One region of the Microbulbifer sp. CNSA002 genome, then DNA from elsewhere that is predicted to be linked to it. Evidence: predicted binding sites of a transcription regulator. Region 1 holds the regulator's gene; each other region holds the start of a gene.
The links. Region 1 encodes PhoB, which activates phosphate uptake and scavenging genes when phosphate is short. Its sites were predicted from a motif close to TGTCATAAANNTGTAACA; they were not measured.
Positions count from the first base shown of each region.

Region 2: ACG1BZ_RS05800 (substrate-binding domain-containing protein) is a predicted target of PhoB. The motif match lies at 4,098-4,115, and genes of this name have one in related genera.
Region 3: ppk1 (polyphosphate kinase 1) is a predicted target of PhoB. The motif match lies at 8,721-8,738, and genes of this name have one in related genera.

Region 1 covers NZ_CP172449.1:5,186,135-5,196,149, reverse strand. Annotated here, with positions in the region: gene yaaA (peroxide stress protein YaaA) at 1-601, shown strand, start outside; gene ACG1BZ_RS23005 (DUF938 domain-containing protein) at 598-1,209, shown strand; gene ACG1BZ_RS23000 (hypothetical protein) at 1,212-1,571, shown strand; gene phoR (phosphate regulon sensor histidine kinase PhoR) at 1,584-2,963, opposite strand; gene phoB (phosphate regulon transcriptional regulator PhoB) at 3,048-3,752, opposite strand; gene ubiA (4-hydroxybenzoate octaprenyltransferase) at 3,863-4,681, opposite strand; gene ACG1BZ_RS22980 (chorismate--pyruvate lyase family protein) at 4,741-5,418, opposite strand; gene ACG1BZ_RS22975 (dicarboxylate/amino acid:cation symporter) at 5,493-6,809, shown strand; gene recG (ATP-dependent DNA helicase RecG) at 6,820-8,925, opposite strand; gene ACG1BZ_RS22965 (hydrogen peroxide-inducible genes activator) at 8,904-9,827, opposite strand.
Region 2 covers NZ_CP172449.1:1,300,675-1,310,689, forward strand. Annotated here, with positions in the region: gene ACG1BZ_RS05785 (DUF962 domain-containing protein) at 58-522, shown strand; gene ACG1BZ_RS05790 (Lrp/AsnC ligand binding domain-containing protein) at 573-1,058, opposite strand; gene ald (alanine dehydrogenase) at 1,254-2,399, shown strand; gene ACG1BZ_RS05800 (substrate-binding domain-containing protein) at 2,692-4,047, opposite strand; gene ACG1BZ_RS05805 (16S rRNA (uracil(1498)-N(3))-methyltransferase) at 4,307-5,023, opposite strand; gene ACG1BZ_RS05810 (6-carboxytetrahydropterin synthase) at 5,078-5,938, opposite strand; RNA gene ffs (signal recognition particle sRNA small type) at 6,073-6,170, shown strand; gene ACG1BZ_RS05820 (M2 family metallopeptidase) at 6,422-8,281, shown strand; gene ACG1BZ_RS05825 (DUF1116 domain-containing protein) at 8,389-9,705, opposite strand; gene ACG1BZ_RS05830 (type IV pili methyl-accepting chemotaxis transducer N-terminal domain-containing protein) at 9,708-10,015, opposite strand, start outside.
Region 3 covers NZ_CP172449.1:4,637,497-4,647,511, forward strand. Annotated here, with positions in the region: gene ACG1BZ_RS20495 (sulfite exporter TauE/SafE family protein) at 1-654, opposite strand, end outside; gene ACG1BZ_RS20500 (MarC family protein) at 804-1,412, opposite strand; gene aceK (bifunctional isocitrate dehydrogenase kinase/phosphatase) at 1,569-3,323, shown strand; gene ACG1BZ_RS20510 (hypothetical protein) at 3,380-3,889, shown strand; gene ppk1 (polyphosphate kinase 1) at 4,017-6,068, opposite strand; gene ppk1 (polyphosphate kinase 1) at 6,428-8,476, opposite strand; gene ACG1BZ_RS20525 (Ppx/GppA family phosphatase) at 8,862-10,015, shown strand, end outside.

The sequences.
Region 1 (10,015 bases):
AAATTACGATCGCTTCCATACTTGGAAGCGTCCGTTTACCGATAACAACGCCCGCCCCGCCCTGCTCGCCTTTAAAGGTGATGTTTATACCGGACTGGAGGCGGAGACTATGGGTAAGCGGGACTTTGCCTATGCGCAAAAGCACTTACGTATGCTCTCTGGCCTTTATGGTTTGCTGCGCCCATTGGACTTGATGCAGCCCTATCGCCTCGAGATGGGTACTAAATTTGAAAATGCCAAGGGTAAGAATCTCTATGAATTTTGGGGAGATAAGATTACCGAAGCATTGAATGCGCAGTTGCAGGGCGTGAAGAGTCGCGAGTTGGTAAACCTCGCATCCAATGAATATTTCAAATCAGTCAAAACCAAGCAGCTTGATGCTCAGGTGATCACCCCGCATTTTAAGGACCTGAAAAATGGTCAGTATAAGATGATTAGCTTCTTCGCTAAAAAAGCCAGAGGCATGATGAGTCGCTGGGCCATTGACCAGAGGGTAAAGAAGGCTGAAGAGCTGAAAGGGTTTGATGTGGCCGGTTATGTCTATAACCCGAATATGTCCACTGAGTGGGATTGGGTATTTACCCGGGATGAACCGCAGTGAGTAGTACTGAATTGCCGAATGCGCCCTCCTGCGGGCGCAATCGCGAGCCGATTCTCCAACAACTGACTCGCCTGTTGGCTTTAAGTCGCAAAGTGCTTGAGGTTGGCAGTGGTACTGGTCAGCACGCAGTATATTTTGCTCCGCATTTACCGCATCTTGAATGGCAAACTTCAGAGCGATCGCAACAGCTGGAGGTAGTAAAGTCCTGGCTGGCGGAGGTCCCCAATAGCAACCTGCCACAGCCGCTAGTGCTCGATGTTGGCGAATTTTGGCCCGAGATTTCGGCTGATGCTATTTTCACTGCAAACACCTTACATATTATGTCGGCTGAACTGGTACAAAAGTTCTTTCTGCACAGTGCCGATGTTCTGGAGCCGGAAGGTTTGTTGATCGTTTACGGTCCAGTGAAAATTGCAGGAGAGTTTATTGGCCCTACTAATGCGGATTTTGATATCGAGTTGAAGGAGCATGATCCCGAGCGGGGGATTCGCGATCTCGAATGGCTCGATCAGCTGGCAGAGAGTGCGGGGTTCAGTCGCACAGAACTAAATTTCTTGCCGGCCAATAATCAATTAATTGTTTGGCGCAAAAATGATAATAAGGAGTAACTATGCCTGAGTGGTTTGAAATAGCGGTGATCGTAGCTTTTGCCATTGGAGCCGTATTCTTTTTTGCCAAGTACCGTGAGACAGCGGCGGCACTGCATGAGAGTGAGCGCATGAAAGCCCGTTTGTCGAATGACTTGAATCGCTATCGCGATGTGCCCAAGCTGCGCGCTCTGCGAGATGCCCTCATTGGTGCTAAGGCCCTGCCTACCGATGATGAGGGCAATGAGCACCTACTGCTGCGCGATGGGGATTTGCAGTTGCACCATTTGGTTTTGCGCCGGGAAGCAAACGCTCTGGGTAAAGAGGGCACGGCCAGCTATGTCAAAGACGGTAAAGAAGTAGAACTGCAGGAACTGGAGTAATCGAAAGCCGCTTTAATTAGCGGCTTCAGAACTCAACCTGGATGCTGGCTTTTGAGCCAGCTTTGCTGGCGGAAAGTGAAGCGTGAAGAGACTGCCCTGCCCGGGCGTGCTTTCTACACTCATTTCTCCATTGTGTCGCAGCAACACATGCTTAACGATCGCCAACCCGAGACCTGTGCCGCCACTGTCCCGTGAGCGGCCTGGATCAACTCGATAGAAGCGCTCAGTCAGGCGGGGAATATGGATCGAATCGATACCGATACCATTGTCCTCTACGGAAAAGTGCCCGCCTTTGTCATCCTGCCACCAGCGCAATTGAATTCCGCCCTCTTCGGGAGTGTATTTCACTGCATTTAAAGCTAAGTTGGCAAACGCACTGTGTAATTCGCCGGGGTCTCCATTGAGGTAGCAATCCCCTTTGCAATCAACTTCGATATGATGATGCCGATCGCCACTGAAGCTGCGCGCTTCCTGGGCCACCCTCTCAATCAGTTCTGGTACGGCTACAGCCATATCCCCGCTTTTGCGTTCTGAGGTCTCCAAGCGAGCCAATAGCAGCAGGTCATTGACCAGCGTACTCATGCGGCCAGTCTGCTCCTCCATTTGAGCCAGGGGTTTCCTCCAGGGAGGCGGTGCCATATCACTGCTTTGCAGTGTTTCCAGGTAGCCGGCAATTACCGTGAGGGGGGTGCGCAGCTCATGGGAAACATTGGCGACAAAATCCCGGCGCATCTGCTCGAGATTGTGTAAACGGGTGATGTCGCGAACAATGACCAAAGCCTCATCTTTACCGTAGCGGGTGACTTCCAGCTGTAACATGCGGGCTTCATTGCCAGGTGCGGGCAGAGTGAGGGGTTCTCCGCTGTTATCACCGTGCATATAGCTGACAAAGCCAGGGTCGCGGACAAAGTTGACTAATGACTGGCCGGAATCACTGGCTTGCAACCCAAGGAGTTCACCCGCTGCAGGGTTCCACCAAGCCAGGTTATCGCCGTCTTCCAGGGCTACAATGCCTTCGCGCAGTGCGCTGGTGCTGTCTTGCACTCGGCGCAACATCACGTGCAGCTTCTGCTTCTCGCGGCGGTGGCGCCGCTGCATACGGTAAAAGTCGTCGTAGATTTCGCCCCAAATACCAAAGGCGGTTGGGGCTGGGCCGCGTCTGCCGTTTGCCAGCCAGCGGTTGAAACGTTGCTGTTGCCACAGCACTGAGATCAGATAGCTGGCCAATCCCGCAATCAGGGCGAGAGACCAGCTGCCGGAGGTGACACCGAGAATGGTGCATCCCAGGGCGATAATTACGAAACGCGAGAACTCGCCAATACTGCGATCCAACATAGAGTTGCCGTGTTGCCTGATAGATGGCGGCAGTGGCACAGCCTCTTCCGCCCGCATTCAATACCTCATGGAACCAGGCCCGCACCCGTTAAGCGCGGAGGTTTGATTCTGCAGGGATCGGTACCGATCCAGAGAGGATTGTCACACTTTTTCTGCGGTTTGCACAGAAAACCGATACCCGGTGCCGCGAACTGTCTGGATATAGCGGTCGTGGCCATCAATGGCCAGGGCTTTGCGCAGACGGCGGATATGGACATCCACGGTGCGCTCCTCCACATAGACATTCCCACCCCATACATGATCGAGGAGTTGGGTGCGTGTATAGGCGCGCTCCTGGTGGGAGAGGAAGAAGGTGAGAAGGCGAAATTCTGTTGGCCCCATATCCACCGGCTGCCCTTTGATAGTGACTCGGTGACTCAGTGGGTCCAATATCAATGCGCCGGCGCTGAGGGGTTCTTCCGGGGTTGCCGGGCCCGCGCGGCGCAGTACGGCCTTTAAGCGTGCAACCAGCTCCCGGGGGGAGAAAGGCTTGGTGATGTAATCGTCGGCCCCGGTCTCTAACCCTTTGATTTTATTGTCTTCTTCACCTTTTGCCGTGAGCATGATGATCGGCAATGAGGTGGTGAGTTCATCGCGCTTGAGGCGCCTTGCCAGCTCTACCCCGGAAACATCCGGCAGCATCCAGTCGAGCAGCACTAAGTCTGGCTTCTCGTCGATAATCAGGGCGTGAGCTTCCTGGGCGTTTTCCGCCTCAAGGCAGCGGTAATCCGCCATTTCCAGTGCGACCCGCAGCATATCGCGCACTGCGGATTCGTCATCGACAATCAGGATCGTTTTACTGTGCATTTGCCTGCCATACCCGCTCTGTTGTCAGGGTTTCCCCAGTTATGGCCGAGGATTAAACGGGATTTATATGACAAATATATGACGCTCCACTTCTAGGGCCCACTCATCTTTCAATTCAGCAGAAAATGCAGCGATATGCCGGCGAAAATGGCAAACCCTACCCAATTATTGTTGATAAAAGCCTGAAAACAGCCCTCTCGCTCTCGGTCCCGAATCAGCCACTGCTGATAAACGAATAAACTGCAAACCGGCAATAGCGCCAAGTAGTAAAAAATACCGAGTGAGAACCTTGATCCAATAAGCAGCAGGGCTATTAGAACTAAAAGTTGTAAGGTTCCGGTGATCACCTTGTCCATTTCCCCAAACAAAATGGCGGTGGATTTAACGCCGATCTGAAGATCGTCATCGCGGTCCACCATCGCATAGAAAGTGTCATAGCACAGGGTCCAAACCAAGTTGGCGGTATAGAGCAACCAGGCCTCTGCTGGTACTTCTCCTGTAACCGCTGCAAAAGACATGGGGATTCCCATACTAAAGGCGGCGCCCAGGACCATCTGGGGTAGGTGTGTGTGGCGCTTTGCAAAGGGATAGCCGAATGCCAGAGCCAGAGCTAAAAACGAGAGGAGAATTGTGAGTGTGTTGGTGGTGAGTACCAGAAGGAAGGCGGCAGCGCTGAGGCCGGCGAAAAGCGCCAATGCAGACTTTGGCGTCAGTGCGCCGGTGGCCAGAGGACGCTCCGCAGTGCGCTTTACATGGGCGTCAATTTTGCGATCGGCGAAATCATTGACTGCGCAGCCAGCCGCTCGCATCAGGATCACACCGAGTGTAAATACGATAAACAAGTGGAAGCCCGGCCACCCCTCAGCGGCTAGCCATAGTGCGCACCAAGTGGGCCAGAGTAACAGCAGTGAACCTATGGGTTTGTCCATCCTCGCTAATTGCCAGTAGGGCAGCGCGGTGGGCCAGCGTTGTGCGATCTGTTGGCTGATCACAGTGAATCCTCAGTTGCGATAGTTTTGGCTGCTTCTTGCGCTATGGGGTCACCTGTCGGTGTGAAGTTGGGAAGAAAAGCCTCCGACACCAGTAAAGGCTTGTCCCGCAGCCAGAATAGCGAGCGGCGACCCCAGACTTCAGAATCCTTTTCCCCAAGTTCACGATCGGCGCAGCCAGGGGATTTTTGCAGCAAATTGAGGGCGATCTCCCCTCTGCGAATACCCGGTTCACTAAACAGCAGCTCCCCCAGCGGGCGGGTATCCAGGCTGCGCAGATTGCGAGATTTTCCTTGAAGGCTGCGTTCGGGCAAAACGCTGCGGGCATACACCCAGGGCTGTCCGCAACCGTAGAGCAAAACTTCCCGAATCAGGGCCCGGCTACCATTGTGTAAACCCAGTACAAGGCATTCTTCTGGGCGAGGTGTCTGCCAACCCTGATACAGCACGCGAACATAAAAGTCCCCGTCACTTTGCTGCTTGAGAGCGGCGGTGAGTGATCCGGAATAGGTCAGCCAGGGCACCAGATTTTTGGGTGGTTGCTGCTGGGTTTCAAGAGGCAAACTCTGCCAATCGCCAGAGGGCACAAATGGTGATTGGTGCAACGATAACTCCGCAGTCTGGATAAAGGCCCCATTGTATCCCGGCCGGTGGCAACAGGTCTCTCCCTGTTGCATTTTTGCTCCCCAGCACGGCAATGGATATAGTGCTCACTGCAATGAAAACAACGATTCATAAAGAGAAGCTTGTTATGGGGCTTACGACCAAAATTTTAGTGGGAATGTTTGCGGGCATTACCGTTGGGGGGTTAATCAACTCCTTGAATGAGACCCAGCTGCTCGGTGCTGGCGTGAACAGTGCTATTAATCTTTACCTGACCGAAGGCCTGTTTGATGTTATCGGCCGTATCTTTATCGCGTCACTAAAGTTGATGGTGGTACCTTTGGTTCTGGTCTCGCTGATCAGTGGCGCCTGTGCCCTATCGGAAGGCAGCCGAATTGGACCGCTGGCGGGTAAAACCGTCCTGCTTTATATGGCGACAACGGCCATTGCCATTACCCTGGCACTGTGTCTGGCATTAATCTTCCAGCCTGGAGTTGGTGTTAATGAAGCCGCAGCTGAAGCCGCTTCAACATTTGTGCCGAAGGAGTCCCCACCTCTTTCAGAGGTACTGGTCAATATATTCCCGACCAACCCTGTTGCCGCTATGGCTGAGGGAAATATGCTGCAGATTATCGTTTTTGCCCTGTTGATGGGCTATGCGATCTCTCGTTGCGGGGAGCCGGGTCAACGTATTGCCGCTTTCTTTAATGACCTCAATACCGTTGTTTTGCGCATGGTCGGTGTACTGATGGTTTTTGCCCCCTATGGCGTTTTTGCGTTGCTGGCGAAAACCTTTGCCGGTCTTGGGTTAGGAGGCTTGATACAACTCGGAAAGTATTTCCTGGTCGTGGTCTGTGCCCTGCTTCTGCATGCATTGGGTACTTACTCGGTGATTCTGAAGCTGCTGAGTGGGCTCAATCCCCTAGAGCTACTGAAGAAAATGTGGTCGACCATGTTATTTGCCTTCAGTACCGCTTCCTCTGCTGCCACTATCCCGGTGACTTTGTCGACGGTAGAGAAGCGCCTGGGTGTGGATAATAAAATTGCTGCATTCACAGTTCCTCTGGGTGCGACTATCAATATGGATGGCACCGCGATTATGCAGGGTGTGGCTACGGTCTTTATTGCCCAGTTCTTTGGAATTGAGATCGGCCTGACCGGCTTTCTGACGGTGATCCTGACAGCAACTCTGGCGTCTATTGGTACTGCTGGGGTGCCCGGCGTCGGCCTGATTATGTTGGGTATGGTATTGCAACAGGTGGGGCTGCCACTCGAGGGGATTGCCATTGTGATCGGCGTAGATCGCCTGCTGGATATGGTGCGCACGGCGGTCAATATTACCGGTGATGCGGTAGTAAGTAGTGTGGTGGCGAAGAGTGAAGGTGCCTTGGACGAAGAGACTTACTACGATGCCAATTACAAGAGTGTCAGCATTAACGACAACAACACAGTAGGCGCCCACTAGGGCGCTTTCCTCAAGCCTCGGCAAATCGAGGCTTGTTCTGTAACCAGCGTTTAATCAGCTGTTGTCGCATGCCCTCTGTCAATTGAGGGGAAATAGCAATTTTTTGCACTTGCGGCAGCAGCTCAGCATCCCTCTGCAAGTCTGCGATACGGTGCTGGATCTCCCCTGTCTGGCGGGTGCCGAGGATTTCCCCGGGACCTCGCAGACGCAGGTCTTCCTCTGCAATAGCAAAACCATCGCTGTGTTGACGCAGCGCTTGCAGGCGGGCGCGGCCATTCTGCGATAGCGGTGTGCCGTACAGCAGCACACAGTGGCTGGCAATAGAGCCGCGCCCGACTCTGCCGCGCAACTGGTGCAATTGGGCCAGGCCCAGGCGTTCGGGGTTTTCGATAATCATCAGGCTGGCATTGGGCACGTCGACGCCCACTTCAATGACCGTGGTGGCCACCAGCAAATCCACTTCCCCGGCCTTGAAGGCGCTCATCACCTGCTCTTTTTGCTCTGGCTTCAGGCGGCCGTGTACTAAGGCTACGCGAACGCCTTCGAGCATTTCGGCGAGCTCTTCGGCGGTCGATTCTGCCGCCTGGGCCTGCAGGCTTTCCGACTCCTCGATAAGGGTGCAAACCCAGTAGGCCTGGCGACCCTCGGCGATGGCGCTTTGCACCCGTTCCATAACCTGGTCGCGCCGATCATTGGCAATGGCAACGGTGTTGATGGGTTGGCGCCCCGGCGGCAGCTCATCGATGATTGAGCAATCCAGGTCAGCGAAGGCGGACATCGCCAAGGTGCGGGGAATCGGTGTAGCGGTCATAATCAGCTGGTGGGGTTGCAGCCTGCCGGTAGCTCCACTTGCCGCCCCTTTCTCACGCAGCTCCAGACGTTGCTGTACGCCAAAGCGGTGTTGCTCGTCGATAATCACTAACACCAGGTTGTGGAAAGCCACCTCTTCCTGAAAAAGTGCGTGGGTGCCCACCACTAACTGGGCATCGCCACTGGCTATCTTGCCCAGCTGCTTACGCCGCTCGGCAGCCCTTAAGCTGCCCGTTAGCTGAGCAACTTCAATACCTAAAGGTTCCAGCCAATTACAAAAGTTGATTCGGTGCTGCTCTGCCAGGATTTCTGTCGGTGCCATGACTGCTACTTGAGCGCCGGCCCCGATGCCCTTGAGGGCAGCCATAGCGGCGACCAGGGTCTTTCCCGCGCCCACATCTCCCTGCAATAGGCGCATCATCGGGGTTTGCTGAGCCAGATCCTCAGCGATTTCCTCGCAAACTCTCTGCTGTGCGCCGGTGAGGGAAAATGGCAGGCGCGATAAAAAGTCTCGCTCCAGGGATCGGTTAACGGACAGAGGTGGTGCCGCTACCCTAGCGCTATTGCGCCTCAACTCCAGCAGACTCAGATGGTGTGCCAGTAACTCTTCCAGGGCCAGACGCTGCTGGGCGGGGTGAGTACCTGCTGCCAGTTGATCTAGCTGGGTGCCAGCCGGAGGGGCGTGCAAATACAGCAAGGCGTCCCTGAGGGGGTAGCGCAGAGATTTGGGTAACAGCTCTGCCGGCAAGAACTCGGTAACAGCACCGTTTTTCAGTAGAACCAGTGCCTGCTCCACCAATCCTCGCATACGGGCCTGGCTCACACCTTCTGTTAGCGGGTAAACCGGCGTAAGGGTATCTGCGGTCTCCGCGTTTTCGATACCGACGATTTCCGTTTCCGGGTGGTAGAGCTCCAGGCCGTTGGCTCCGCGACGGGCCTCCCCAAAGCAGCGTATTCGGGTTCCTCGGGCAAAGCGGCTTTTCTGTGCGGCAGAAAAATGAAAAAAGCGCAGGGTTAAGGTGCCGCTGCCATCCTGTAATCTGACCACCAGGCTGCGGCGGCGGCCGAATACGACATCGGCGGCACTGACCTCCCCTTCGATAACCACATCCATACCGGCGGTGAGGCCGGCAATGGGTACTACTCGAGTGCGGTCCTGGTAGCGGAGGGGCAAGTGGAAAACCAAATCCTGTAGGGAGTTGATATGGAGTTTGGCCAACACCTGGGCAAATTTATCCCCCACGCCTTTGAGGGTGGTAACGGGCAGTTCGGCCAGGTTGTTATCTATCCCATGGTCAGGTGACACTGGCTAATGGCCTCTCGCAGTATGTCGATTGCGCGGTGTCGGGGGAAGCTTGCCCGCCAGGCCAGTGCTACGGTGCGGCGTGGGCCCGGTGCGGTAAAGGGGCGGGTCTCGAGCAGGCCACTGGCGTACTGTGATGCGGTGGCGGCTGAGAGTGGCAATACAGTAATCCCTAGCCCTGAAGCCACCATATGGCGGAGTGTTTCCAGTGAGCTGCCATCTGCGGCTGTGCGTATGCTGCCGCCGCCCGCTTCTTTTTCCATGGTTAGTTGTAGGTTCGGACAAGCTTCCAGTACCTGATCACGGAAGCAGTGACCCTCACCCAGAAGAAGCACATTGTCTTCAGTGAGTTGATCCGGGGAGATAACCTCCTGCTTTGTAAGTGGGTGCCCTGCGGGCATCAATACAACAAATGGCTCGTCGTACAGGGGTTGGGTGACAACGTCGGGCTCGGTAAAGGGCAGCGCAATAATGATGGCATCCAGTTCGCCCTTGCGCAGCCTCTGTCTCAGAGTGGCGGTATATCCCTCCTCAACATAGAGTGGCATTTCTGGTGCCAGGTGCTGTAGTTGGGGAATAAAGTGTGGGAACAGGTAGGGCCCAATAGTAAAGATGGCGCCAACTGACAGGGGACTCGCCAGCTGGTCCTTGCCGGCGCTGGCAATGTCTTTGATAGCTGCTGACTGTTCCAGAACCAGCTGGGCCTGGGCGACAATTCTCTCGCCCAATGGTGTTGCCTGCACTCGGGTTTTTGAGCGCTCAAACAGGGCGACACCGAGTTCTTTCTCCAGTTTCTTTACCGCGATAGAGAGTGTCGGTTGGCTGACGTAACAGCGCTCGGCGGCACGGCCAAAATGCTGTTCCTGGGCGAGAGTTACGATATAGCGCAGTTCATTGAGAGTCATGGTCGAGGCAATCAGATGGCCATTGGTAATAGTAATTATTCATAAATAATCGCTGCTGGCCAATACCCTGTCTCAATCTGTAAGCTGAGAGCGAATATTGGGAAAATTTACTAGTTTTGGGAATTCAGGTGGGATTGAGGCGCAAAATTTTGCTATATCTGTAAGGGGCACACCGAACGGAGATACGT
Region 2 (10,015 bases), 1.4 Mb from region 1:
ATGGGTTGGGGATTATTATTGCTCTGACAATAACAATATAAGAATGAGGAGATTGTCATGCGCAGTGCCCAGCAGTGGTTTTCCGAGTATGGTGAGAGTCATCAGAATCCGATCAACAAATCCATTCATTGGATTGCTGTTCCCGTAATTTATGCAACTGTGGCCGGACTTTTGTGGGCAGTTCCGCAGCCGGAATTTATGGCGACAATTCCCTGGCTGAACTGGGCTGTCGTGGTGACAATCCCGATTCTTCTGTTTTATTTCGCGATGTCGTTTCCCATTGCCCTGGGAATGACGGGATTAACTGTTCTGTGTTTGTGGGCTTGGTCGGTATTGGAGCGGCTGGGGGTGCCTATCTGGCAGACGGCACTGGCCCTATTCGTGATTATGTGGGTGTTCCAATTTATTGGCCACCATATCGAAGGCAAGAAACCCTCTTTCTTTAAGGACTTACAATTCCTGTTGATCGGCCCCGCCTGGGTGATCGGGTTTATTTACCGGAAACTGGGCATTCAATACTGATTGCCGGTTTATGCAGATGAGTGGCTGCGGCCACTCATCGATCTATCCCCCTATCGGTTGTAGTGAACCGGTACTTCCAGTGTCTCTTTGACTTCTTCCATCACCACATAGCTGGTGCACTCCTGCACCTCCGGCAGCGTTAAAAGCGTTTCGCCGTAAAACTTGCGGTAGGCGCTCATATCCGCCACCCGGGCCTTGATCAAGTAATCAAAATTCCCCGATACCAAGTAACACTCCTGAACTTCCGGCAGGGCGGCTACGGCGTTGCGAAATTCCTCAAAGGCGTCCTGTGCGGAGCGGTTCAGCCTGATCTGCACGAAAACCACCAGGGCAGCATCGAGGTATTCCGGATTAATCAAGGCGGTATAACCCTGAATAACATTGTCATTTTCCAGGCGCTTTACCCGTTCGACGCAGGGGGTCGCGGTCAATCCCACCTGTCGGGCCAGCTCGGCATAGCTGGTTCGTCCATTCTTTTGTAGAACACGCAATATGTTCCGGTCGATGGTACTTAGCTCTCCCGCACGTTTGCGCATAACTGCTGACTCCGAATTGGTCGACATGGTCAAAAAATAGACTTGGCGACAGGGTTGTTAGTGGATTCCACTAGTTTTATCAAAAATCTACTAAATATCCACTTCTTATCTGTTCTTATACTGGGGAAAACATAGAAATTAGGTACTCCTATTTGATTAAGGCAGTACCGAGCGCACAGAGCGAGGAGAAGGAAAATGTTGATTGGCGTCCCTAAAGAGATTAAGAACCACGAGTATCGTATTGGCCTGACGCCGTCGAGTGTTCGCGAACTGGTTGGCCACGGCCACCAAGTGATCGTACAGAAGGATGGTGGTGCCGCTATTGGTTTCCCCGATGAGATGTACGTTCAAGCCGGCGCCAAGATTATCGATACTCCGGAAGAGATTTTTGCCACTGCCGATATGATCGTCAAGGTAAAAGAGCCCCAGCCCCACGAGTGCGAAATGCTGCGTCCTGGGCAGGTTCTGTACACCTATCTGCACCTGGCTCCAGACCCCAAACAAACTGAGCTGCTGGTGAAATCCGGCGCTACCTGCATCGCTTATGAAACTGTAACCGATCGCTTCGGAGGCCTGCCTCTGCTGGCGCCCATGTCTGAAGTTGCTGGCCGTATGTCTGTACAGTGCGGTGCCCACCACCTGGAAAAAGCCCAGGGTGGTCTCGGCGTACTGCTCGGCGGTGTTCCCGGTGTAGCTCCTGCTAAAGTCCTGATTATCGGTGGCGGTGTTGTTGGTACTAACGCAGCGAAGATGGCCCTGGGTATGGGTGCTGACGTTACTATCCTCGACCGCTCCCTGCCGCGTCTGCGTCAGCTGGACGATATTTTCGGTGGTGCGGTTCGCACTGAGTACTCCACTAACGATGCTATTGAAAAGCACGCACTGGAAGCTGACCTGGTTGTTGGTGCGGTTCTGATTCCTGGCGCGGCAGCCCCCAAACTGCTGACCCGCGACATTATCAGCCGCATGAAGAAAGGCGCAGTTGTAGCTGACGTTGCTATTGACCAGGGCGGTTGTTTCGAGACTTCCAAGGCGACTACTCACCAAGAGCCTACTTACGTAGTTGATGGTGTGGTTCACTACTGTGTTGCCAATATGCCCGGCGGTGTAGCTCGCACCTCCACTATGGCCCTGAACAATGCCACCCTGCCTTTCGCGGTAGCCCTGGCAAACAAAGGCGCCAAGCAGGCACTGTTGGACGATTCCAACCTGTTGGAAGGCCTGAATGTTCACGCTGGCATGGTGACCTACCAAGCCGTAGCCGACGTATTGGGTTACGAGTTTGTAGATCCCAAACTGGCTCTGCAAAAACAAGCAGTAGCGGAAGACGCTGTAGCTTAATTGCCCCCAGTGGCCGCCTGCGGGCGGCCACATTGTAAATAAGCGGTAACGCGCTTGTTGTTGGGAAGTTTCCCCCGGAGCGCTCTTTGCGTTCCTCTCTGTGAGACCTGGTGGCATAGCCACTAATTGATAGCCGTGTATTTACGCGGCTTTTTTATGCGCGTTATTTATGCTTTAGAAAAAGCTGGATGTGTTGTTTAGGGAAAAACTGGGGAAGGGGAGAAGGAAAAACAGAAAGGGTGCTGAGGGACTTCCTTGTCGCCTCACGAGGGAGAGGGGTTTTGGGCTAGGGTTAAATAACCCAGATTTCTACCCGGCGATTTTTTATCTTTGAGCTGGAGCTGTTGGAGGCTACCGGCAGATAGGCACCAAAGCCCTGAACCGGTGCTGTATTAATCTGGTGATCCCTTAGAGCTGAGCGAACGGTAACTGCGCGTAGTTTTGATAAAACGATTGAGCGTCCCTCGCTCACTTTCTCATCGCCAAATCCGATCAATAGCAGTCGCTTGTGGCTGTTCTCAGGCTTTTGCATAAAGCGGACAAGTCGCTGTATATCCTGTTTTGCCTTGTTATCTAAAGAGGCGCTGCCTTCAGAGAAACGGAAGTTAATACTCAGGCGTTCTGCATTTTCCGTTAATTTCAGGTATTCGCTGGGCCCCTCCCGGTTGGCTTCAGGTTTTACACCCATTGGCGTCTGCGCGACAAATCCAGTGGCCTTTACCAGCTCCTGCCCCTGCTCGCTCTGTACAAAGTGCAGGAACTCTTCGGCGACGGGTTTTAAATTGTAAGCTGCGGTATAGAGAAATAGACGGCGGGAGAGGGGGTAGTCCTCGGTTGCAATTGTCAGATGCTCTGGAGCTTGCGGTTGGGTGTTCTGGTCAGATACCGATACGGCCTTGGCTCGTCGAATAGACGCCAAGCCGACAAATCCAATACTGTTGGGATTCGCCGAAACACGGTCTGACAATTGATCATTCGATTCGAAGCGTTTTGCATTAGTAATAAGGGAGTACTTTTTCCCGAGCACCAAGCTTTTAAACGTATCCCAGGTGCCGGACTGATTATCTCTCGCCAGAACTTTGATACGACCTTTCCGCCCGCCCACTTCAGACCAGTCGGTAATTTTTCCAGAAAATATTGCTGCTATTTGTTGCAGGGTTAATTGGCTGATGGGGTTTTGAGGGTGAACAATAATGGCGAGGCCGTCGATGGCAATAACATGTTCTGCACTTTGGCCGCGCATATCCCCAAAGCGACTCAGGGCTGCGTGCTCAGTATCTTTTATTGGTCGCGAAGCCATGGCGATATTGGCCTGGGAACGTTCAAGGCCTTTAAATCCGGTGCTCGAACCGTGTGCCGCAATATCGACATATATTTTTTTACCACCGAGGTCCCCTTGCACTCGAACCTCATTTTCTTTCCCTAAAGGGATAATCTCGAGATTACTGCCACCACGGGCTTCGAGGTAATCGCTCACCAGATTGGGCGCCAGCTTTGCGCCGACAGTGTTGGAGCCATGTAAAGTAAAAAGCAGGCCCGATGTGTCGGGAGGGAAGCGGGTTTGGGCTGTGGAAGTTGCAGCAGCCAGGGCCATCCCAAGAAGAAAAAGGGTAAGGGTTTGCTTTAGCCGGCTTAAGAATACGCTCATAGTAATTCGACCGTAAGGTGGTAAAACGAGGGCGCAAAATATGACTTAATTGTGACAAATTGATGAAATATTGATTGCTAAATTACGCAATTGTCTCATCGTGAGAGGTAGGTAACTTTAATGGGGTTTTTTTGAACAAATGAAGTATGGAGAGTTAAGCTTTCGTAAAAGCTTGCTCCATGTTTTAAAAAGCAATAAATCAAATAGATGTTTAGAGGCCCCCGTGAAGGTGTATTAGAGCCTCTAAAATTTGAGTAAGTTAAAAAGCGGGAAATAACCGGCTAATTAGGACTGGCAGTGCAGTTTCTACCCGCAAAATACGTGGACCCAGGTGAACGGATTGAAAGCCTGCTTCCTGGAGCTTCTCGACTTCATAGCTGATAAAGCCGCCTTCAGGGCCAATGGCTAAAGTGGTCGGTTGCTTTATGTCCACAGGGCAAGCCGTTCCCCCTACTGGATGAGCCACCAGTTTACGGGAGTCACTGGAGAGGGAAGGGAGTTCGTCTTCGACAAACGGTTTAAAGCGTTTGCGCAACAGAATTTCCGGCATTTGTGTATCGACAGCCTGCTCTAGTCCGAGCAGGCATTGCTCAAAGAGTTTGTCTTCCTGTAACCAGGGAGTTTGCCAGTAAGACTTTTCGACCCGGTAACTATTAATTAAAACCAGTTTTTTGACTCCGAGTGCAGTCAAATGCTGGATAACCCGCTTGAGCATTTTGGGGCGAGGTAGGGCCAAAATAAGTGTGAGAGGTAATGGCTGGGGCGGATCGATTGCGAATGCCACCTCAAGCTCAACGCACTTCTCGTCGAGCGTAACAATCTCGCCACTACCTATTTGCCCGTCGAGCAGTCCGACACGAAGTTGTTGTCCCGGCGCTGCTCTGTGAACCTTGGTGATATGCTCCAGCTGGCGTCCACTCAGGCGGACACGGTTGGGACTAATAAAGTCGTGCTTTTGTAAAACAATCAGGTTCAAAGTCGGGCGCCTTGGTACTTCAATTTATAACGGTGTCGGTGCTATGGGGCTGGGCTAGCTGGTTTGAGCTGAAGCAATCGCGCCTTTGCCAATACCTTCGTAGGCTCTTACGGTAATCGCTTTCCCCGGTTCTCTTGCCGCCAGGGTGTTGGCGATATATTGGGCCAACTGCTCCACCGTGGTATCACAGTCAAGAATTTCACAAACTTTGGCAGGGATGGTCAGGGTGAAGTTTCCCTGTTGCGCACTGTAAGCAAAGTTATGGATTTCCTCACCGCGATCATCGGCAGTTGTTGAAACCAGATCCTCGCGAGTGCCCAGGTAGATATCTTCCCAGCGCTCAGCCCAGTACTTTTCCAGCTCTGTATCGCGTTGGCCACCCGTCATGACCTGAATGCGTGAACGGTGTCCATGGGCGATACGTTGGCAGTTACCAAGGTGTTTTTTCAGGCCATGGCTGTAGTGGTAGAAGGCATCTTCAATCACTTCACAGTGGAAGCTGAGCTTGAGCTTCTCCACGCTGTCGGGGAAGTGGCTGGCCAGCTGCTGGACACACCAGACGGCGACGCTCTCAGGGGTAATTACCTCGGCGTCCACTAAGGCAAAAGCTTGTTCCGGACCTGACACTTTAATAGATGCCCCGTTTTCCAATAGCCAGGTTAGGTTAACCTGGTCTCCATTGTGCTCCAGGGTCAGTTGGGGTGAGCGGGTAGGTACCAGGAGGCGGTGGTCGACTTGATCATCCAGCCAATGCCTCAGGGTCTTTTTCACTATGCCAAAGTCGCAAACCATCCCCTGTTCATCCAAGGCGCCATCGAGGGCTGCGTTTGCCAGCCAGGTCTCGCCTACGATGCCTCGTTTTGAGTCGAGGTAGCTGAAGTCAACGTTGGTTAAATTATCGACAAACAAGTGCATGAGTAACTCTTTGCAGGGGGTGAGATAGTAGTCGTTTATTATAACCTGTTAATAGGGCTGGATCTTATTCGTTTATGCCTCTATAATCGCGCCCTCTTCGGATGCACTGGCACCGAAGATCGTTGTGGCGGCCCTCCCGGTCCCCTCGCAATGAGCAGCTGTGAACTCCGCCAGGCCCGGAAGGGAGCAACGGTAGCAGTGGTATCATGTGCCGAGGGTGTTGCTGGTTGGGCTGCCTCCAATCTCTCCCTTCTTTGTTTCAAAAATCATCCCCTGAAAAATCCCCGTTGAGAGTGTTTTGCTCGACCGTGTCCTGGGTTTTTGCTCTTTCCCTCACCAAATTTTTTCCCGCAAAGACGATATAAAAGGGGATTTTGTGTCGATCTGGCTCGATCTTCGGCCTTGCCGTCGCTGATCGTGTGGGGCTTATGCTATAAACGGCGTCAACTATAAGCAGATCTAAAAATGATTCTTGAGGAGAAAATGAAAAAAGTTGCTCTCTCGATAGCGGTTGCCGTTGCACTGTCTGCCTGTGACAGTGGGCAGCAAGCGGTAAAACCGGTTGGTGTAGCCCAGGCGACTGCGGAAAGTCCAGCTGATAATTCCCAGCTGACAGCCAAAGATGCGCAAGCTTTCCTAAATGATGCCCAGGCTCGCTTGGAAAAAATGGGGCAAGAGGCAAGTCATGCGGCTTGGCTTGCTTCTACCTATATCAATATTGATTCCCAATATGTAGAGGCTTTGGCTTCAGAGCGATACACCACCCTGGCAGTGGAGCTGGCTTCAGAGGCCGCCAAATTTAACGACCTGGATCTGGACCCGGATACCCGTCGCCAGTTGACCATGTTGAAGCAGGGGTTGGTATTCCCGGCGCCGAAAGATCCGGCACTAACTTCTGAGTTGGCGCAAATTGGCTCAAAAATGCAGGGCATGTACGGTGCCGGTAAATACTGCCACGAAGATGGCGGTGAAGAAAAGTGCTACACCCTGACCGAGATGGGGCAGGTGATGGCAACCAATCGCGATCCTGAATTACTCAAGGATCTGTGGGTTGGATGGCGTAAAGTTTCTCCTCCTATGAAGCCTCTGTATGAGCGCCAGGTGGAGATCGGTAATGCGGGTACCAAAGAGCTGGGTTATGACAACCTGAGTGTTTTCTGGCGCTCCAAATATGATATGGCCCCGGATGCCTTTGCTGAGGATATGGATACCCAGTGGGGTAAAGTGAAGCCGTTGTACGAAGCTTTGCACTGCCATGTTCGCGCCAAGTTGAATGAGCATTATGGCGATGACGTAGTGCCGGCTCAGGGTAAGATTCCTGCACACTTGCTGGGTAATATGTGGGCCCAGGAGTGGGGTAACGTCTACGACATCGTCAAAGACGACGACATGCAGGCCCCCTATGATCTGACTCAGCTGGTGGTTGATTCCGGCATGAGTGAAAAAGACATGGTTAAAGTCGGGGAGAAGTTCTTCACCTCCCTGGGCTTTAAGCCTCTACCGGAAACTTTCTGGGAGCGCTCCCAGTTCACCCAGCCTCGCGATCGCGATGTGGTTTGTCATGCCAGCGCCTGGAATATGGACGGGCAGGACGACCTTCGCATCAAGATGTGTATCAATAAAACGGGTGAAGACCTGGTTACCATCCACCACGAGTTGGGCCACAACTTCTACCAGCGCATCTATAAAGATCAGCCTTTCCTCTATAAAAATGGCGCTAACGACGGTTTCCACGAAGCTGTTGGCGATACCATCGCGCTTTCCATCACACCGAAGTACCTGAAGGAAATCGGTTTGATGAATGAGGTGCCGGATGAGAGTAAAGATATCGGTTACCTGATGCAGCAGGCGCTGGATAAGATTGCCTTCCTGCCATTTGGTCTGCTCGTTGATAAGTGGCGCTGGCAAGTATTCAACGGTGAGGTGAAGCCGGAAGACTACAACAAGGCCTGGTGGAAGCTGCGTGAAGATTACCAGGGCATTGCCGCTCCGGTAGAGCGCTCCGAAGAGAACTTCGATCCGGGTGCCAAGTACCATATCCCCGGTAATACGCCTTACGCTCGCTACTTCCTGGCGCGTATCCAGCAGTTCCAATTCCACCGCGCGCTGTGTGAAGCCGCTGGTGAAACCGGACCGCTGCACCGCTGCTCCATCTACCAGAATGATGAGGCTGGTAAGAAGCTGCGCGCTATGTTGGCAATGGGTGCAAGCAAGCCCTGGCCGGATGCTATGGAAGCGCTCACTGGTCAGCGCGACCTGGATGCTTCCGCCATTATCGATTACTTCCAGCCGCTGATGGCGTACCTGGAAGAGCAGAACCAAGGGCGTCAGTGCGGTTGGTAATCTGAGCTTTCAATTTTGTCGGTATTAGAAAAAGGGGCTTTGCCCCTTTTTCTGTTTTATGCGCACGTGAAATATGAATCTTGGGAATTAGTTGTGAGGCTCAGTTATTAGTGGACAGGGGGTTGTTCTTCCTCAGAATTTAGAAAGCTGGCAGCAGCATTTAAAAATGCTTCCAGCGGGGGGTGGAGAGACCCAGTGCCGACTTGATAACGGTTCATGCTTTTGTGGGCCAAGCCAGAATTAATTGTTGGTGTTGTACCGGTCCTGATAATTTTAAGTAGGTCGAATCCAAGAGGGGCGCCTCTCCCCTCGATGCCCGGAGTAACGACAAAGTCACTTTCCGAGTGACAGATATCGTACATTTTCAGTATGTTGTCGATGTTATCTTGGTATGTTCCTGAGAATATTTTGTGGGTGCCGCCAAAACCCATAGTCTCTGTGATGGCGCTGTCTCCCATATCTCGATTGACATCTGCAGGAGTGATGCCCGGCATTAATAATCCATGGCCAACCCCAGCCAAACCGGTAAACCAGGCCTTGTCCAGCCCTGAAACTTGAATACCAAATTCCGTCCCATTGCGAGCCATGGTTGTGATAATACTGCTGTGAGGAATACCGCTGCCTGCATCGGAAACAAGTTTGCAGGTGGCCATGATTGGGTTCAACGGGAATGTCTCATCCTTGTAAATTTGGTTCGCAATCTTTTCAATATCTTTTCGCTTTTTACTAGCCCGAATAACTCCCGGCATTAAAATTCTGGAGAAAATCAGTGTTGCGGCATTAGTCATGACATGGCAGTCGTCCCCCATAAGGAGGCTGCGGCCAATGATCGGTATAAAATCAATCCCGCCTTCATCTAGAATTGCTTGATTTAATACGGGAGCAATTTCGTCCTCTATCCAGCGAAGGTAATTGATTGCTGATTTATCGTAGACACCAAAGCGGATAGAGCTGCCGCGGTAATCGGCACGATCATCACTGAGATTGGAGTAAGCGCGATTACCAGATAGCTTATCTTCGACAATATACACAGACATTGAATAGGTAATAATACCTGCCATTGGCCCGACGGCACTGTGGTTATGGCAGGGCTCAAGATCAACTTGGCCTTCCTCCATAACCTGTTCAGCTTCCGCTTTATCTTTAGCGAACCCCTCATAAATTAGACCGGCAATTATTGCGCCCTTTAACGGGCCTGATGCCCGCTGCCAGGTTATCGGAGGGCCGGCATGCAAAATTAAATTTTTCCGCATTCCGGGGATGTTGTCGCTAGCTTTACCTATCCCGATCAAGATCGGGACAGCCTGCTTCATGCGCTTAATGGATTCGTCATTCGCTTGCTGATTGAGAGCTTGGAACTCAGGGGTTGCCAGTTTATGGAGGATTTCTTCGGTGCTGGGCCTGAATTCAATGTCTGTTCTCATTCCTACTCCCCTGAATTTAACAACTCAGCATATTGTTCAGTAACGATGTTCATATTGCGTAGCATCAGATCAGTGGTGCCGGTGATTACCTGAATCTGGCGCTTTTCAGATATTTTCATATCTCCCTCAAACCCCCGGCTAGCATAACTCAGGTGATCTTTTGCCTTGCGCAGGTTGTCATTGATCTCTGGTGTATTGAGGGGGCTCTCCAATAGTTGGTTCAGTCGGTTGGAGTACTCGGAGAGATCTTCCTGCAACCCGGTTTCGGCATCATCCAAGGATACTTCCCAAAGTTTAGCAGCGTAGTTCT
Region 3 (10,015 bases), 550 kb from region 1:
TTTAAAGCTGACCTGATTCAATCTCCTTTTAGCGAGGGTTACACCAATAATCCCCCCGAGCCCAGCCGCCACACCATAGAATGCCAACTCTAGGGATACCGCCGAGAATGTAATATAAGTTCCCAGCTTTACAAGCTGCATTAACAGCCCATTAAAGGCCTTAGTGGCTATCAGGGATTCTTTCTCGAGGCCATAATTCAGCAAGAAAGGGTTCTTAAGGGGACCCATTGCCCCAATAAGACCGGAAGCAAAAGCGGTCACCAATCCCAAAGGTAAAAAATAGGGAAGTGACATGGGAAAAGATCTTTCCCTATGGCCAAAGCGATACTGAAGTATCGTGGACATTAAAAAAAGCCCAACCACTATTTGTATCCACTCTGGGGACATCTGTGTATAGGAATATGCACCTAGCAATGCCCCGACTAAGCTTCCCGGGGTAAGCCAGCGTACTACCCGCCAATCAATATAGGACCAGAAAACCAGTGCCCGGTATGGTGAAGCCAGGCACTTGGCAATGGTTACCGTTGGTGCAACCAGGTGTGGACCAACGATAAAGCTAATCACTGGAACAAGGAGCAGTGCCCCGCCCCCGGCCGCAAGCGTGCTGATATACCAAATCAAGACGCCAAAAAACAGCAGCAATAGCTCTATCATTTTACCGCTTCAGAAGTCACCAAAATCACAGTGAATAAAGTAGAAATTCAGGCTTGGACGCAATTCCACCACTAACCGGCAATCCAATACTCTCTTCACTAGAAGAAACGCAGCCTTAGCTCAACCAGTACAAAACCAAATGCCAGTAGCTAAATTGAAAAGAACTGCTGAATCCCAACAAGTACATTGGTTGTTGCCACTGAGGCCAGGATCAGCCCCATAACTCGACTCACGATACTGGCCCCGGCATCACCAATAAATCGATATATCCAGTTGGCAGTTAGCAGCAGCAATATCACTATCGCCAACACCGCTACCATGGCAGATGCTGTACTCAGCTGATGAACCACATCAAATCGATGGTTATCTGTGAGTACCACAGCCGCGAGCATGGCTCCGGGTGAGGCAATGGAGGGCACCGCAAGAGGGAAAATCGCTGTCTCATGCCCCTCACGGATGATTTCTATCTCCTGCTCTGGCTTGCTCTCACCAAATATCATGGTTAAGGCAAACAGGAACAGGACGACGCCTCCAGCTACCTGAAATGCAGAAAGGGGCACGCCAATCGCCTCGAGGAAGAATTGCCCTGCGACCAAAAAGAACAACAAGATCCCGGTTGCGACGAGTACTGCCAGCCAGGCTATCCTGCGCTTTTGCCACTCTGCATGTCGTGAAGTGACTGCGATAAACACTGGCAGAGTACCCACCGGGTCAATCACAGCAAAGAAAAAGACAAAGCTACTGATCCAATCGTTCAATTGGGACTCCGACGTGCCGTGCTACTATCCGCTTAATTAGAGCCCCAGGCAGTATGGGCAGGACCGGAGCGAGGTGTGCTTAGGGGGTCCAACGCCGTTATCTACGGTAACTGCTGGCGCAAGCGTAACTTGTAACTTAGAAAAAAAGTCTAGTGCATGACGAATCACTCACCGACCGCCCGACGCATCGCTAAAACCATCCTCAATGGTTTTGACGCCTATTTCGCAGACTATCAGAACATCACTTTGGGCGCCAAGGCCCGTTTTGAAACCGCCTCCTGGCAAGCGGCACACGAGGCCAATAAAGCCCGGATCGATCTGTACAAAACCAAGGTCACCCAAGTGGTGGACCTGGTCCATTCGGTAACCAGCAAGGACACCAGCCAGCTGGAGCTTTGGCGTGATGCCCGCGCCACTTATGCACAGCTGATTGCCAATCACAGCAATTATGAGATCGCCGAGACCTTTTTTAACTCGGTGTTTTGCAGCCAGTTTCACCACACCAACATTCACGACAGCAATATCTTCGTCAAGCCGTCCCGAGCACCGGAAGACAAACCGCTACGGGATTACAGCATCTATATCAGCTACAGCGGCCGCCACGGCCTCGAGTGTATGATCGAAGATATTCTCAAGGATTTCAGCTTCTCCACGCCCTGGGAGAATATGGAGCGCGACATTGCCCATATCTGCGAATCCCTGCGCAGCGCCCCCCTGGCCAATGTGGACAACGAGAAACACTTGCGAGTGGATATGCTGGAGTCGGTTTTCTACCGTAACAAAGCGGCCTATCTGGTGGGGCGCATAATCCTGAACGGCGAAGTTATCCCCATGATCCTGCCCTGCCTAAACAACGGGCGCGGCGGTATTTTTGTGGACACCCTTATCTACAATAACGACTCCGCCAGTATCATTTTCAGCTTTACCCGTTCCTACTTTATGGTGGATGCGCCAATCCCCTCCCGCTTTGTGCGCTTCCTGTCCACCATTATGCCGCTCAAGGAGAAGTCTGAGCTTTACAACTCTATCGGCTTCCACAAACACGGTAAGACCGAGTTCTACCGCCATATCCTCGCTCATATGAAGGTCAGTAACGACAAGTTTGTTATTGCACCAGGCATTAAAGGGATGGTGATGAGTGTATTCACATTGCCCTCCTACCCGGTGGTATTTAAAGTCATTAAAGATGAGTTCGACCAGCCGAAAACTGTCACCGAGAAGATCGTAAAAGAAAAGTACAAGTTCGTATCCCGCTCTGACCGGGTCGGCCGTATGGCTGACACCCAGGAGTATTCTTACTTTATTTTCTACCGCAATCGCTTCAGTGAAGAGCTGATCAAAGAACTGCAGGAAGTGGCACCATCAAAACTGATCATTGATGAGAAGCGGGTCATCATCAAACACCTGTATGTAGAGCGGCGTATGGAACCGCTTAACCTCTACCTGCAACACGCCAATGAAGAGCAAACCAAGGAGGCCATGGAAGAGTATGGCAATGCCATCAAACAGCTGGCAGCCGCAAATATCTTCCCAGGTGACATGTTGCTGAAAAACTTTGGGGTTACCCGTCACGGGCGGGTAGTATTCTACGATTACGATGAACTCTGCCCATTGACGGAATGTAACTTCCGCAAGATTCCCGAAGCTCATACCTCTGAGCAGGAGCTGGCCGACAAGCCCTGGTATACCGTCGCAGAAGCCGACGTCTTCCCAGAAGAATTCCGCCTGTTCTTCTCTGGCAATCCCACCGCGCGCGCTGCATTCGAAAAGCTGCACGGCGATTTATACAACTATCGCTTCTGGAAACTCTTACAAGATCGTATTCGCGCCGGACATGTGGAGAGTGCTTTCCCCTATCGACGCAAGTGGCGTTTCCCGCGCCGCTCCCATAACCGTGCACAACAAAAGTAGACGACCAATCTATGACTATATTGGTAGGAGGACTTTTCCAAGGGAGCGGATAATCCGTGCATATTTTTCGCTGGGCTCTAGTTGCCGCAACTTATACCCTGCTGACGACCAGCGGTTGCGGCTATTTCCCCAGCGAGATGTCCATCCCCGGCAAGCTCCCTCCAGCAAAACGCCCACCACCTTACGCACGAATCACAGGAAAACCCCATGTGGTCAGCTGTGCAACCCCCGCCCGGGGGTTTCCAACCCTGTCCTTTGATGAGGTCTTTACTTTTACTGAAAACCCACGCCAACCCTTCGTAGAGTCATATGGCCTTCCCCAACAGTTCGATGTAATCGGCTATGTATGGGGCAGTGAGAGGTGTACACCAGCGGCCTTCTGTAACTATGGAGACTATTACCAGCTGCTGGGACGCGGACCCAGAGGCGACTTTGCAACTTGGATTTCCACCCCGCAATATCCCCGTATTACAATTCAATCCCCCTGCGGCCAGCGACTGAAGGTGGGCCAGGGCTATCGCTTTTCATTTAGTGATGGACAACTGGTGGGATTTAGCCCCAACTAAAGAAAAGAGTTGCCACTAGTGTGAGTAGACCGTATTTGAAACATAACGTGGACACACTCACTTAAGCCTGTAAAGCTTCTATGCTCCATACACTCTTGAGCCCCACACTGCTTTTCTTCTGTCCTTTTTAGTACCTCTGGGAATGCTTCTTCAAGTAGCGGTAAATAGCGTCCTGGGCCCGACAGCCCCTACTCCCTTCATTAGCCAACCTGGTATTGGTTTGACCGGCATCAATTAAGCGGGCCTTCTGATTATCATGCCACTGTAGTTCCATGATCTTCTTAATGGTTCGGAGGTGTCGAGAATTGGTTACCGGATAAGTGACTTCGATCCGTTGATCCAGACAGCGGTTTTTCAGGTTCGCAGAGGACATCCACATCAGTTCATCGCCACCATTATGAAACACATAAATCCTTGCGTGCTCCAGAAACTTATCCACCAAACTGATCACCTTAATATTGTCGGATAATCCAGGGGTGTCGCATACCAAAGAGCACTCACCGCGAACGAGTAATCGAATATCTACTCCCGCAGCGCTCGCCCGATAAAGGTGGGCAATCAGTTTGCTGTCTATCAGGCTGTTGCACTTAAAAAATATGCCAGCTTTACGCCCAGCAAGGGCGGCCTCTATTTCCCGGTCTATGGCCTGCTCAAAGGAACTTCTCAATGAGAAAGGAGAAACGATAATATGCTTAAAAACCTGTTTTGTATTGGGGAATCGCATAAATTCAAACAAGTTATAGATGTCGCGACCCACTCCCTGATCATTAGTCAATACACTGAAATCACAGTAGACACGGGCAGTACTCTCATTAAAATTCCCTGTTCCCAACTGGGTATAAAAGCGATTCTTTCCCTGCTCACGGCGAACTACAGAAATTAATTTCGCATGAACCTCCATTTCAGGAACGCCGTAAACAACCAACACTCCCGCTTCTATTAATTTACGGGACCAATAAATATTGGCTTTTTCATCAAAACTCGCCCGCAATTCAACAACCGCAATTACTTTTTTATTATTTCTAGCCGCATTAATTAACGCCGCGATTACCCTTGAGTTTTTCGCCATTCGATACAAGGTAATACGTATCTCTTTTACCTGCGGGTCAATAGAGGCCGAAGCAAGGAAATTTGTTATTGCCCAAAAGTCATGGTACGGATAACAGAACAATCCATCATCGTCTTGCAATTGGTCAAAAATATTTTCACTGGTGGATAAAGACAAGAGCGGTGCCGGCCTTCTATACCGACAACTTTTGGAGTCCGGGGCAAAGCCCATAAGATCTTTGGAGTTGTGATAACGCCCACCAGGGGTATAACTATCCCTGGACCCCATCTTCAGCTTTTTCTTAATCAGCTCCAACAGTGTATTAGGCATTTCCATGTCGTAAGCAAGACGTACTGGCTCTGCACGCTTACGCTGTTTGAGTGACCGTTCAACACGTTCGAGAATATCCCGGTTGACATACTCTCCCAGCTCAATATCTGCATCCCGACTTATCTTGAACATATAGGCCTTGGCAGAAAGAATAGGCAGAACATTGCGGAAGACTTCTTCCAGGCACACTCGAATAATATTATCCAGAACGATGTAAACTTTCTCTTTCCTGCCTTGGCGCGATGGGATTTCCAGGAAGCGGGGAAGAATAGCAGTGGGAATCTCCATAACTGCATATCTGCTTGGCTGCCCTTTTAAATTCAAAGTGATAGCGAAATAGATATTGTTGTCACTCAGCAATGGCATTGCTGATCTGCCATCGATAAAAAAAGGCTCTAACTCCGGTAAAACCAGGCTATGGAAATAATTTTTTACAAATCCCAACTGATGGCTATTTAAGCTATCTTCTCGAACAAGATAAATACTATGTTTTTTCAACCCCGATAACACTTTGACATAAGCTTCGGCATAGCGCTTTTCAAGTGTCAAAATACGATCATTAATAGTTTTCAATAGCTGGGAAAAGTGCTCCCTCTGCCCCACACCAGAATCAATACTCGCCAACCTCCGTACACCAGCCACCTTAATGCGGAAAAACTCATCCATATTCTGGGAGAAAATTCCGAGAAAGTGTACCCGTTCGATAGCTGGGACTGTTTCATCCTCGGCTTCCTGTAGTACTCGTTCATTAAAAGATAGCCAGCTTAATTCGCTGGGAAATAGAGGAATATCATTCAGCATAGTTAGAGCACTTCACCAACGCTTCTACTATTGATCACCAAAATCCAAATACCAGCCTCCCCAAATCCGCCCTACTGGTACAGAGCTTAAAATCTGGCTAACTATAAAATAATAGAACAAGGTGACAGCGTATTTTTGGATTAACTCCTTGTGATATCGGCTATAAAACCAACAGTAGAGTTTTTATCTTGGTAGCGGGATCAATAAATAGAGAAAAGATGCACTCTATCAAGAGTGAAGCCTAAACTGGGTAGAATAATGATGTTAGCAGTGCAAATGGTATTTGTGACCCCACAGACAAACTGAAGGGTCACCATTTAATCTAAGGAAGGTCTGCAGCCCATTATTGGCGATCTATACTACTCCTCCTCACGCTGCTTTAAAAAGCGATAGATGGCATCCTGGGATCGACAACCTTTTCGTCCCTCATTAGCTAACTTGGAATTTGTTTGCTTGGCATCAATCAGCCGCGCCTTCTGATTATCACTCCACTGCAATTCCATAATTTTGCGAACTGTAGCCTGGTGCTCCGGATTCATAAGCGGGAAAGTGACTTCAACTCGCTGATCCAGGTTTCGTTTCATCAGGTCCGCCGAAGACAACCACATCAGCTCATCACCACCATTGTGAAAAATATAGACCCGGGCATGCTCCAGGTACTTATCTACCAAGCTGATAATACGAATATTGTCTGATACGCCCGGAGTTTCACAAACCAATGCACACATCCCACGAACGATAACACGAATTTTTACACCTGCGGCACTGGCACGATACAGCTGCTCAATAATCTGGCTATCCACAAGGTTATTACACTTGAAAAATAGCGCCGCTTCCTTCCCTGCCTGGGCGGCATCAATTTCACGATCTATCGCTGCAGTAATCGCATCCCGATAGAAAAATGGTGAAGTGATAATACGTTTAAAAGAAGGGCGCTTACGCGGTGCCTGCATAAACTCAAATACATTGTACACGTCCCGACCCAGCTCCTGGTTATTGGTCAATAAGCTAAAATCGCAATAGACCTTCGCTGTATTCTCATTAAAGTTACCGGTGCCAAGATGGCTGTAGAAACGATCTTTGCCATCCTCGCGGCGAAGCACAGAAATTAACTTGCAATGTACTTTGAGATTGGGCATGCCATACACCACATTCACCCCGGCATCGCTCAACTCATGGGACCAATGGATATTGGCCTTTTCATCAAAGCGTGCCCGCAACTCCACCACCGCAGTCACTTTTTTGTTATTGCGAACCGCATTAACCAGAGCCGCAACTACACGGGAGTTCTTTGCTACCCGGTAGAGATTAATCCGAATTTCTTTAACTTGAGGGTCTAGTGCGGCAGAGGCCAGGAAATTGACAATCGCATGGAAGTCATAATAGGGATAATAATAAAGCCGATCCCCTGCGCATAGCTGTGAAAATACACTTTCATTTTTCGGTAAGGCTGGCAGTGGTGTGAGGCGCTTATAGCGAAGTCGGGCGGATTCTCCCGGGAATTTCATCAGATCTTTGGAGTTGTGATAACGCCCACCGGGGGTATAGGTATCATAACGACCCATTTTCAGTTTCTTCTTCACCAACTCCAGTAGAGCCTCAGGCATATCACCATCGTATGCCATACGCACCGGATCTGCGCGCTTTCTCTTTTTTAGTGAGCGCTCCATTCGATCGAGAATATTCTGGGTTACCTCTTCACTTAACTCCAACTCAGCATCGCGACTGATCTTAAAGGTATAGGCGCTGGCTTTAACGATAGGCACCACATGGCGAAATATTTCTTTAAGGCATCCTCGGATAATATTATCGAGAACGATGTAGACTTTCTCCCGCTTCCCCTCCCGTGGAGGAATCTCCACAAAGCGGGGAAGTGTATCCGTAGGAATCTCCATTGCCACATAGCGCTCGGTACCATCATCCAACTCAAGTGCTATCGCAAAATAGATACTGGTTTCATTAATCAATGGCATGGGCTTGCGCCCATCGATAAAGAATGGCTCCAGCTCCGGCAGCACTTCCCGGTGAAAGTAACTTTCTACAAACTGGCGCTGGTTATCGCTAAGCGAAGTCTCCCTAACCACATGGATATCATGCTTTGCCAGATCCTTTAAAGCTTTGTTATAGGCCTTCGCATAGCGCAACTGTAACCTCAACACTCGATTATTAATCGATTGCAATAGATTACTGTAATATTCCTTCTTTTCTCCGCCAACGGAAAAGGCTGCTAAACGACGTACCGCTGCAACATGCACACGGAAAAACTCATCCAGGTTATTAGAGAAGATTCCCAAAAAATGTACGCGCTCAATAACAGGCACACTTTCATCTTCCACCTCCTGTAAAACACGCTCGTTAAATGAAAGCCAGCTCAACTCTTTGGGAAATAGAGGCACATCGTTAGACATTGCAAAACCATAAAACGCACCCAGTATCTAACGGCAGTTTAAAAATCCAGATTATTCTGGAAGCAGCCTTAACACGGGGCTGAGGGTCAAGATTAAGTAAAGAAATATGCCACTGAAATGTGGCTGTGAGCAAGCGCCTATAGCAATATAACGATCTAGTATGGCTTCACAGTTTTCTGCCACACTGTTTCAGTCCATAAATTGACACAAATAAATAAAAAATATCTTTTATTTATAAAAGATATTTAATAATTTTGTAACACTTTTAGAGGTGGCGCCTTTTTGGTGCGCTGTAAATTGACTGCACTCACTATTGGACTGAAAAGTGGCAAAATGAATAATAGAGCGTCCGACTCCATACATTAGCGCTTTCAACGGGATATTGATGCAAGCTCCAAACGAACGCTATGCCGCCCTAGATTTGGGCTCAAACAGTTTTCATCTGCTCCTGGCAGAATTTCGTGATCAGCGCATGGTACGCCTGCACACAGACAGAGCCATGGTGCGCCTGGCCGAGGGGCTGGATATTAACCACCACTTGGACCCGGCGGTAACCGAACGGGCCCTGACCGCTCTGCAACGCTTTCAGCCAGTGATGGATAAACTGCCCCTCGACCATGTGCGTGTTGTGGGTACAAATACACTGCGCATGGCTGCGGCCAATGCCGATGGTTTTTTGGAAGAAGTGGAATCAATACTCGGAGTGCCGGTGGAAATTATCAGCGGTATCGAGGAGGCCCGCCTGATCTTCACCGGGGTTCTCGCCGCCGCCAATGGCCCCCCTCGCTTGCGCTGCATTATTGATATTGGCGGTGGCTCCACGGAGCTGGTTCGCGGTGGTGATACTCCACAGCAACTGGAAAGCCTGGATATAGGCTGTGTTTCCTACAGTAAACGTTTCTTTGCTGATGGCCTGATCAGCCGCAATACCGTAAACCACTTCCAACGCGCGCGGCGAGCGGCGCGGGCCGAATTGCAGGAGCTACAGCATATTGCCGAAGGCGCGGAAGTTACCGGTTGCTCCGGGACTATCAAAGCGGTTGCCAGGATTTGCAATGATGGCGAAGTAAAGGCGATCAAGCGCGGGGATATCGATCAGCTTGCGCACCGGGTTTCCTCCGCCAAACATATCGCGGACCTGGATTTACCCTACCTGGATGAAGAGCGTCGCCCGGTATTCGCTGCCGGCCTGGCGATACTGCATGCAATATTCTGCGAACTCGACATTATGCGTATGGAAGTCTCCCCCTATGCAATCCGCGAGGGCATAGTGCACGACTTGGCCGGGCGCTTGCACGGCGGGGATCGACGTGCAGATACGATTGCCGCCATGGTAGAGCGCTGGCAGGTAGATACCAACCAGGCTAAACGTGTCAGTTCCACCTCACTCAACCTCCTGCAGCAGTTGCGCCCCCAGTACCCACCAGAAGGCAAGGTGCGACTGCACTGGGCTATCCAGTTGCACGAAACCGGCCTGGCCCTAACTCACAGCAGCTTCCGCAAGCTGGGGGCCTATATGGTTAAACACGCCGATATGGC